3 regions of the Agromyces molybdatiresistens genome follow, and region 1 is predicted to be linked to each of the others. Evidence: predicted binding sites of a transcription regulator. Region 1 holds the regulator's gene; each other region holds the start of a gene.

Evidence for each region. Region 1 encodes HrcA, which represses chaperone genes, less so after heat shock. Its sites were predicted from a motif close to TTNGCACTCGNNNNNNNCGAGTGCNAA; they were not measured.
Region 2: a site for HrcA is predicted at 1,657-1,683, ahead of groES (co-chaperone GroES). Genes of this name have one in related genera too.
Region 3: a site for HrcA is predicted at 1,719-1,745, ahead of ACULK2_RS14630 (Hsp20/alpha crystallin family protein). Genes of this name have one in related genera too.

The regions. Positions count from the first base shown of each region.
Region 1 covers NZ_CM188258.1:1,870,242-1,873,515, forward strand. Annotated here, with positions in the region: gene hemW (radical SAM family heme chaperone HemW) at 1-105, shown strand, start outside; gene ACULK2_RS08625 (DUF4870 domain-containing protein) at 109-432, opposite strand; gene ACULK2_RS08630 (DUF4870 domain-containing protein) at 673-1,086, opposite strand; gene hrcA (heat-inducible transcriptional repressor HrcA) at 1,291-2,310, shown strand; gene dnaJ (molecular chaperone DnaJ) at 2,368-3,274, shown strand, end outside.
Region 2 covers NZ_CM188258.1:2,947,956-2,951,229, reverse strand. Annotated here, with positions in the region: gene ACULK2_RS13545 (hypothetical protein) at 2-427, shown strand; gene ACULK2_RS13540 (class I SAM-dependent methyltransferase) at 442-1,629, opposite strand; gene groES (co-chaperone GroES) at 1,758-2,054, shown strand; gene rarD (EamA family transporter RarD) at 2,230-3,186, shown strand.
Region 3 covers NZ_CM188258.1:3,165,737-3,169,010, reverse strand. Annotated here, with positions in the region: gene ACULK2_RS14635 (tyrosinase family protein) at 1-1,141, opposite strand, end outside; gene ACULK2_RS14630 (Hsp20/alpha crystallin family protein) at 1,817-2,257, shown strand; gene ACULK2_RS14625 (hypothetical protein) at 2,538-3,274, shown strand, end outside.

The sequences.
Region 1 (3,274 bases):
GATGGGCTCGTGGACGCGCGAACCGCCCTCGCCGGGCGGCTGACGCTCACCCGGCGAGGGCGGTTGCTGGCGGACGCCGTCGTTCGACGACTGTTGGAGGACTGACCTCTAGCTGACGAACTTGATCGCGACCGGGTAGACGTACGGTTCGCCCTGATTCGCCTTGACCGCCGCGATGATGCTGAACACGATCGTGACGATCCAGACGGCGATCGACAGGAAGATGCCGATGACGACCACCCAGAGGATGCCGGCCACCACGTTGGCGATGAGCATCGTGATCTGGAAGTTCAGCGCGGTCGCCGAGTGATCGCGGACGAACTGTCCGCGGTCGCGCAGCACCAGGTAGCCGACGAGGGCCGGCACGAACGAGAAGAAGATGCCGCCGATGTGGATGAGGGTCGCCCACAGCCGCTGGTCCTGAGGGCTCATCGCGACGTTCTGCTCGGGGCCGGGGCCGGGAGCGCCCGGCGGCGGCGGAGGAGTCGAGCCGGGCGGTGGGGGCGGCGGCGGGCCGCCTGCGGGCGGCGTGGGCGGGGTGGGAGGTGGTGCGTCGGACATGATGCGTGCTCCTCTGTGGTCGCGCCCGGACAGGGGACGTCCCCTCATGCTGGCACAGGACGACGCGCCGGTCGAGGGACGTTCGACCGGCGCGTCGGAGGCTCGTCGCGACTACTTGATGAGACGCAGCGCGAAGGGGTAGCGGTAGTGGTTGCCGTCCTTCGCCTGCAGGAACGCGATGATCGAGAAGACCACGCCGAGGATCCACGGGATGTACGTGAGGACGGCGATGAACGCGCCGAACCCGAAGGTCACGACGGTGATGATGGTCGTCAGCACCCAGAGCGCGATGGTGGCGAGCACCAGCGTGATCTGGAAGTTCAGCGCCTCCTTGCCCTCGGTGTTCGTGAACGCACCGCGGTCCTTGAAGACGAGCCAGATGATGAGCGACGGCAGGATGCCGAGGATGCCGCCGAGGTGCGCGAACGAACCCCACTGCACGTCCTGCTCGTGCGAGAGCGGTGCGGCGGGCGCCGGCTGCGGGGCGGCGTTCGGATCCTGCGGAGGGAGGTTGGAGTCGGTCATGGCGGGAGCCTTTCGATGAGGGGAAGCGCACGCGTCGCGGCCGGACGCGGCCGTCGGGGGTGCGGGACGATGGACACGCTATCGGCGCGGCGGACCGACCGGCAACGGTGCAGCCCCTGAATCTCGCGATATGATTAGCAGTCACGTGGGCGGAGTGCCAAGCACGCGTCGTCCGGGTCCGGTCGGTCGAGGGAAGCGAGGATCATGGTCTCCGAGCGCAGTCTCGCCGTGCTCCGCGCGATCGTGCAGGACTACGTCGAGTCCCGCGAGCCGGTCGGCTCGAAGACGATCGTCGAACGCCACCACTTCGGCGTCTCCGCGGCGACGATCCGCAACGACATGGCCCTGCTCGAGGAGGAGGAGCTCATCGCGGCGCCGCACACCTCGTCGGGCCGGATCCCCACCGACAAGGGCTACCGGGTGTTCGTCGACCGGCTCGCCGACATCCGACCCCTCTCGGCGACGCAGCGGCACGCGATCGAGACCTTCCTCGGGGAGTCGAACGACCTCGACGAGCTGCTCGGCCGCACGGTCCGCCTCGTCTCGCAGCTGACGCGCCAGCTCGCCGTGGTTCAGTACCCGAGCTTCGCGCGGGCGCGCGTGCGCCACGTCGAACTCGTCTCGCTCGCGCCGACGCGCGTGCTGTGCATCCTCATCTCCGACAGCGGCCAGGTGGAGCAGCGCCTCGCGGAACTCGACCAGCCGGTCGACGAGTCGACGCTCGCGCGGCTGCGCGACCGCCTGAACGAGGTCGCGGCCGGCCTCACGATGGCGGATGCCGCGACGGCCCTGTCCGCCGAGACCGAGCACGCCGACCGGGCGCACGCCGAGGTCCTCCACACGCTCGCGGCGACCCTCGCCGACCAGGCGAAGATCACACGCTCCGACCGGCTCGTCGTCGCCGGCGCCGCGAACCTCGTGCGCACCGAGCAGGACTTCGCCGGCAACATCCTCGGCGTCATGGAGGCCATCGAGGAGCAGGTCGTCATCCTCCGGCTCTTCGGCGAGATGGCCGCCGACGACGGCATCGCCGTGCGCATCGGCCGCGAGAACGCCGCATACGGGCTCGGCGACACCTCGGTGGTGTCGACGTCCTTCGCCGTCCCCGGCCGCGACGTGTCGCGGCTCGGCGTCGTGGGACCCACGCGCATGGACTACTCCCAGAGCATGGCCGCGGTCCGCGCGGTCGCCCGCTACCTCTCCCGCACGCTCGGCGAGAGCTGAACCGCACGGGCCGCCCCGCGGCATCCGTCACCGGCAATCGAAAGGAACCCGCCTCACGTGGCCGACCACTACGAGGTCCTCGGCGTCGCACGCGACGCCTCCCCGGACGAGATCAAGAAGGCGTACCGCCGGCTCGCACGCGAGCTCCACCCCGACGTGAACCCCGGCGCCGAGGCGTCCGAGCGGTTCAAGGAGGTCACGCACGCGTACGACGTGCTCTCCGACCCCAAGCAGCGCCAGCAGTACGACCTCGGCGGCCAGGCCGGGTTCGGCGGTGCCGGCGGCGGATTCGGCGGGTTCGGCGACATCTTCGAGACGTTCTTCGGCGCGGGGCAGACGAGCCGCGGCCCGCGGTCCCGCCGCGAGCGCGGCCAGGACGCGCTGATCCGGCTGGAGGTCGGGCTCGACGACGTGATCTTCGGCACGCACCGCGACCTCGAGGTCGACACGGCCGTCGTGTGCGAGACGTGCCACGGCTCGTGCTGCAAGCCCGGCACCTCGCCCGTCAGATGCGACATCTGCGGCGGCAGCGGCCACATCCAGCGCGCGGTGCGCTCGCTGCTCGGCAACGTGATGACCTCGAGCCCGTGCGGATCGTGCCGCGGCTACGGCACCATCATCGCGACCCCGTGCGTGACCTGCCAGGGGCAGGGGCGGGTGCGTGCGCGCCGCACGGTCCCGATCGACGTGCCCGCGGGCGTCGACACGGGCGTGCGACTGCAGATGCCGGGTTCCGGCGAGGCGGGCCCCGCCGGCGGGCCGAACGGCGACCTGTACCTCGAGATCAAGGTGAGGAACCACGAGGTGTTCAGCCGCAACGGCGACGACCTGCTCTGCACGCTCGAGGTGCAGATGACGGATGCCGTGCTCGGCACCTCCACGAAGGTGGCGGCGCTCGACGGCGACGTCGACCTCGAGCTGAAGCCCGGCGTGCAGTCGGGCGAGATCCTGACGGTGAAGGACC
Region 2 (3,274 bases), 1.1 Mb from region 1:
CATGCCACGCGGACCGGAGCGTCCGGGATCGGCCGACGCGCCGACCGCGGCGCCCGAGCGCGAGTTCGACGTCCCATACGACACGGGGGCGCTGCACGGCCTCCCGACCGGCCAGCTCCTCGCCGTCGGCCGACCGATGCCCGAGGCGTTCGAGACCGGGTACGAGGAGGAGGAGGAGCAACGGCGCGTCTACAGCCAGGTCGCCGCGGTCATCGGCAGCCTCGGTGCGGCCGCATCGCTCTTCGTGGGCTGGATGCTGCCGCTGTCACTCGCGGCGATCGTCTTCGGCGTGCTCGGGCTCCGACGTGAGGAGCACGGCAGGACCCTCGCGTTCGTCGGCATCGGCACCGGCGTGGCGGGTCTCGTCTTCTCGGGCGTGTGGATCGGCTACTACGCGATCGTCTTCGGCGCGATCTCGACCGCCTGAGGTTCCGGGGGCGCCTACAGGCGCTCGACGAGGATCGCCACGTGGCGGCCCTCCTCTCGCGTGAGCACCACGGTCGCGGCGGCATCTCCCTTGAGCTTGAGTCGCGTCCGGAGGGCGGCCGGATCGACGTCGACCCCGCGCTTCTTGATCTCGAGCGTGCCGACGCCGCGCTCGTGCAGCGCGCGGCGGAGACTGCGTTCATCCGCGGGCAGGCGTTCGATCACTCGGAAGCCCCGTGCGAACGGCGTGTCGACCTCGCGGTCGCCGGTGAGGTACGCGATGCCCTCGCTCAGCATCCACGCGCCCATCGAACGCGCCAGGTCGCCGATGAGCCGGGCCCGGATCACGGCGCCGTCGGGCTCGTAGAGGTAGTCGCCGAGGGGGCCGACGGGGGCGTCCTCGCTGTCGGCGGGGGCGACGAGCTCGTCCGCGCCGTCGCCGCGGATGACCAGCGCGGCGCGTCCGACGCCCGCGCGCGCGAGCGCGCCGGTCCAGACGACGAGTTCCACGACGTCGCCGTCGACGGAGACCCACTGCGCCTCCGTCCCGTCGGGGATGACGTCGCGATCGGTGCCCGGGCCGAGCTTGACGCCCACCGGCATCCGTTCGGCGAGGCCGAACACGAAGTCGAGCGAGGGCGAGTAGTCCGCGGCATCCGAGAGTCTCGTCGTCGTGCCGCCGGCGATCGTCCGTCGCGCCGGGTCGAGCCAGGCGGCGTCGATGCCGCCGAGTGCGACGTCCTCGGCGCGGGCGTGGAGCACGTGCACCCTCGGGAAGGGGGTGAGGTTGAACGCCGCCACGGCCGCGGTCACCTCGTCGGCCTCGGCCGCCGTCACCTCCAGGTCGACCGCGGCGAGGGCGAGCGCGTCGCCGCCGATACCGCAGCCGAGGTCGGCGACGTGCCCGAGCCCCGCGCGGGCGTACCGGCCGGCGTGGAGCGCTGCGACCCGGAGTCGGGTCGCCTGCTCGAGCCCCGGCTCGGTGAACAGCATCCGGTCGGCGAACTCGCCGAACTTGGCACGTGCCTTCGAACGGAGCCGGGACTGGCTCAGCACCGCTGCGACGAGCCCGGGATCGTGGCCCTGCTTGCGGAGGTCGGCCACGGTCTTCACGACATCGGCCCTGGACGAGTACGGCGGCAGCGAGTCGAGCAGGGCGAGGCCCTCGGCAGAGAGCAGTCGCACCAGCTCGTCGCGTTCCACGCCGTCACGCTAGCACCGCGGCATCCGTTGGCACTCACGTTGCACGAGTGCCAGAACCACCATAGACTCGCTTTAGCACTCTCACTCAGAGGCTGCTAACCCAGTCTTCGTCAAGAAAGAGGTCAACCGTGTCGGTTTCCATCAAGCCGCTCGAGGATCGGATCGTCATCAAGCAGGTCGAGGCCGAGCAGACCACGGCTTCGGGCCTGGTCATCCCCGACACCGCCAAGGAGAAGCCCCAGGAGGGCGAGGTCGTGGCGGTCGGTCCGGGTCGCATCGACGACAACGGCAACCGTGTCCCGCTCGACGTGGCCGTCGGCGACAAGGTGATCTACTCCAAGTACGGCGGCACCGAGGTGAAGTTCGGCGGCGAGGACTACCTCGTGCTGTCGGCCCGCGACGTGCTCGCGGTCGTCGTCCGCTAGTCGACACCGACATCGACGCGGCCCGGATGCCATCGGCATCCGGGCCGCGTCGCGTCTCCGGGGCACCGCACCCCGCCGTGGGCGGCACGGCGCGGTTGCGACGTGGGCCGGATGTCGTCGGCTGGCGGCAGTCCCGGTGCCCCGTCGTGTCGGAGCCGACGCGTAGGCTGGCACGGTGTCATCCGCTCCGTCCACCGACGCGCCGGCGCGCGTCCGGCCCGACGGCGTGAGCCGCGCGGGCTTCGTGTACGCGGTCTCCGCGTACGCGCTCTGGGGCTTCCTGCCCATCTACTTCATCGCGCTCGCCCCGAGCGGGCCGATCGAGATCGTCGCGATGCGCATCCTGCTCTCGCTCGTCTTCTGCGCGATCCTCATCGCTGCGACGCGCACGTGGCGGGCGTTCCGATCGCTCCTCCGCGACCGTCGCGTCGTGCTGACGATGGGCGTCGCCGGCGCGCTCATCTTCGTCAACTGGCTCACCTACGTCTTCGCGACCCTCACCGGCCACGTCGTCGAGGCGGCGCTCGGCTACTTCATCAATCCGATCGTGACCGTGTTCCTCGGGGTCCTCGTCCTCCGCGAACGGTTGAGCGCCACGCAGTGGACGGCCGTCGGCATCTCCATCGTCGCCGTCGTCGTGCTCGCCGTGGGGTACGGCCAACTGCCGTGGATCGCCCTCGTGCTGGCCTTCAGCTTCGGCTTCTACGGCCTCATCAAGAAGCGCGTCGGCCACCGGGTGGACGCCGTGTCGGGCCTCACGCTGGAGACGGCCTGGCTCGCCCCGCTCGCCGCGGTCCTCCTCGTCGTGGTCGCGTCGACGACCGGGCTCACCGTCGGCTCGGTGAGCGGATGGCACACGCTGCTGCTGCTGGCCGCGGGCGCGGTCACCGCGGTGCCGCTCCTCCTGTTCGCGGCCGCTTCGAGACGCCTGCCGCTGACGTACATGGGATTCATCCAGTACTTCGCGCCGTTCATCCAGTTCGTCGTGGGCGTCGTGGTGCTCCGCGAGCCCATGCCGCCCGAGCGGTGGGTCGGCTTCGGGCTCGTCTGGCTCGCGCTCCTCGTGCTGACGTTCGACCTGGTGCGCGGCGCCCGCGCCGCGCGACGGGCGGCGAACCTCGAGCCCGTCTGAGCACCGAGGACCCCCCGAACGGGGCTGGAGCATCGGGCTCCGGAGGCACGCCGGATGCGCGATTCCGCACCGGAAACGGCCGATTGCT
Region 3 (3,274 bases), 1.3 Mb from region 1:
CGACGTCCGACGGATGCCACGGCTCGACGGTGGCGTCGAGCTGGAGGAACGGGAACGGCTCGTCGAGGTACGCGGTCGCGGTCTCGTCTCGTCCGACGCCCTGCGTGACCCGCCACACCTCCCAGAGGCGGTCGATGTTCGCGTGGTGCAGCCAGAACACCGGGTCGCGCCCCGCCACCGCCGGGTCGAGCATGTTGCCGCCGACGGAGTTGTGCACCGCGTTGTGCGGGGATCGTTCGAGCTGGCCGGTGCCGCCCGCCGCCTGATGGGTCGCGAGCGTGCGCTCGCCGCCGAAGGTCGTGTTCGCGAAGCGGTCGAAGACGCCGCTGAACGGCAGGTTGCGGTCGAGCCAGCCGGAGGTGTCGAGCGACGCGGGATCGATGAGGGTGTCGACGAGCGTGCGCTCAGGATCGAACAGCGCGTTCGGTGCGCCGTCCGGACGCTGCGGCGACCGGAACGGGTGCGGCAGGAACGCGGTGGCGGGCCGATGGTAGTTCCAGTACGGCAGCGCCCACGTCGCCTTCGTGTCGTCGTCGACGTCGGGCAGGCCCGCGATCACGTCGATCAGGATCCGCTCGAAGTGCGCCAGGTAGATGCGGTGCCACGGCAGGAAGTACCACGTGCCGTGCTGGCAGTTCGCGAGCAGCGGGTCGGCGACCGCGAACGGGGTGCCGTGCAGCGCGGCCTGGTAGTCCCACCGAGCCGGCGCCGTCCGGGCCGGATCCTGCAGGGCGGCGACCGCGCGCTCGTACGCATCGACGAACGGATGCCACGGGGCATCCGCCGTCGGCTGCAGCGCCCAGATGTCGTGCCGCACCCGCACCGTCGCGGGCGCCGGCCGCTCGACGGCCGCGGCGATCTCGTCGAGGCGCTGCACGGTGAGCGGCCCGACGTCGGGGAACGGGTTCGCGACGCCGAGTTCCTCCACCTTGAAGCGCACGACCGCGCTCTCGGTCTCGTCGCCGTATTCGCTGTCGACGCCGTGCACCGGCAGCAGGTCGGGCTGCCAGAGGAGCAGCGCCTCCTGCACCCTGCCGACCGCCGGACCGACCCGGTTCTGCGTCTTCGAGATGCGCTCCGGCGCGCCGCCGGCGATGAGCTCGAGCAGGTTGTCGCCTGCGAACAGCTGCGAGGTCAGCATGATGGGCCCCCGTTCCCTCATGCGGAGGCGGCCCGCGGCGCCCGGCGCGCCGCGGCGCGCTCCGATCGGCTGCAGGCTACTCCCGTGCGGGGATCGATTCCCTCCGGGCTGGCCCGGAGACGGCAGGGGATGGGCGGGGCACCGATCGAACCGGCAAGCGATGGGTTCGACGCGTCACGGCTCGCGGAATCACGCGGGCACGAACGCGTCGAGGTGCCGCTGGAGCGCCGACCCGATCGGATCATCGATGGCCGCCCCGGCGGCCCGGGTCGGTCGACGGGTCGTCGGGCGGGGCGATCACCGACTGGGGTCGGACCGCGGCGGTTGGCGCCCCGTACATGCGAAAGCAGGACGAGCCGCGCCATCCCGTCGCCTGGATGGGCCATGAAGCGGCTCATCCTGCGAACTCGATCGGGCAACCCGGTGCGGCGTCGGTCAGAGGTGATGCGAAAGCAGGATGAGGTGCGTCACATGCTCCGAGGAGGTGCCTGTCGAGCGGCTCATCCTGCGAGTTCGCCTGAGCGGGTCGAGGGCAGCTACGGGGTGATCGCCCAGGGCGAACGCGAGGACGAAACGCTTAGCACTCGATGATGGAGAGTGCTAATCTCATACCAAGTTGAGTCGAGGTGACTCAACTCCTGAACCGACGAAGAACATCCACGTGAGGAGACGCTCATGGCAATGACCTGGGACCCGTTCCGCGACCTCGACCGTCTCGCGGCGAGCATGATCGACTCGAGCCGCGGGCCGCGCATGATGCCGATCGACCTGCACCGCGACGGCGACCACTACGTCCTGTCCGCCGACCTGCCCGGGGTCGACCCCGGCTCGATCGACATCGACGTCGACGGCCAGCTGCTCTCCATCCGCGCCGAGCGCACGCTGCGCAACGACGAGAACGTCCGCTGGCTCGTCCACGAGCGCCCGAGCGGCTCGTTCCTGCGTCAGCTCACCCTCGGCGAGGGCATCGACACCGCCGGCATCAGCGCGCACTACGACAACGGCGTGCTGAGCGTGATCATCCCCGTGTCCGAGCGTGCGAAGCCGCGCAAGGTCGAGGTGCGCTCCGCGGCCGGCGACGTCGTGACCCCCGAGGTCACCTCCGGCGGCAACTGATCGGACCGGGCCGGCTCGCGGGCGCGAGTCGACCGATGAACCCAGGCGGGGCGGATGCGCGGCATCCGCCCCGCCTCGTCGTGCACGGATGACACGCGCCGCGGCCCGGCGCGCGACGATTCGGGCATGCCGGGCGCAACGGGCAGCGGAGAACCGGTCGAAGCCGTACGATCGGCGTACGCGCGAGCCCCGCGCGCCAGCCGAAATCCGCACAGCGCCAACCCCGCGGCACCCCGCCGTCCGCCGACACGACGCCCCCGATCCCCCTCGGAGCCCCCCGTTGAGAGCCCCCGCCGATGACGAGCCAACGCCGGACTTCGACGCGCCCGGCCGGGAATCCCGCCGTGCGGGCACGGGAGATCAGCTGCGGGTGCGGCGACGCGAGCGCAGCGCCGACGACCGTGAGCTCGACCACGACGACGACGTCGACGACGATGCGGCCGCACTCGAGCGCGACCGCTGGGCCATGCGTGCGAGCGCACACCCGGGGCGCCGCCCCCGTCGCCGGGCGGCAACCCTCACCCTCGATCCGGACGAGCACCACGACCCGGACCGACGCCGGTACTTCCTGAGTTCGATCCAGCCCAGCGGCGACTACGAGGCCGTCATCGTCGCGATCACCGACGGCGCGCGCCGCCGCTACTTCAGCTCGCGCGACGGCTCGCACTTCATCGAGGTCGACGAGCTCTCGTTCGAGCAGCGACGCAAGAGCGGCTCGCGTTCGATGCTCGAGATCGGCGAGCACGAGTTGCGCGAGCTCGAGGGCGCGCTCATCTTCGTGCGGCCGCTCGACGGGCGCGACCCGATCGCCGAGGTCGCCGCCGCGAAGAAGGCGTCGCTCGAGGCGACGCGTCCGATGGCGATCGTGCCGGAGGCGCCGGTCGATCGCGGCCCCGCTCCCAGGGCGGCGGGCGAGGCGATGACGGATGGCGCAGCCGGCGCCCCACGCGACCCGGACGCGGTCGTGGCGGACGTGCCGTCCGAGGTCGAGGAGGCCGAGACCGACCCCGAGGCGAG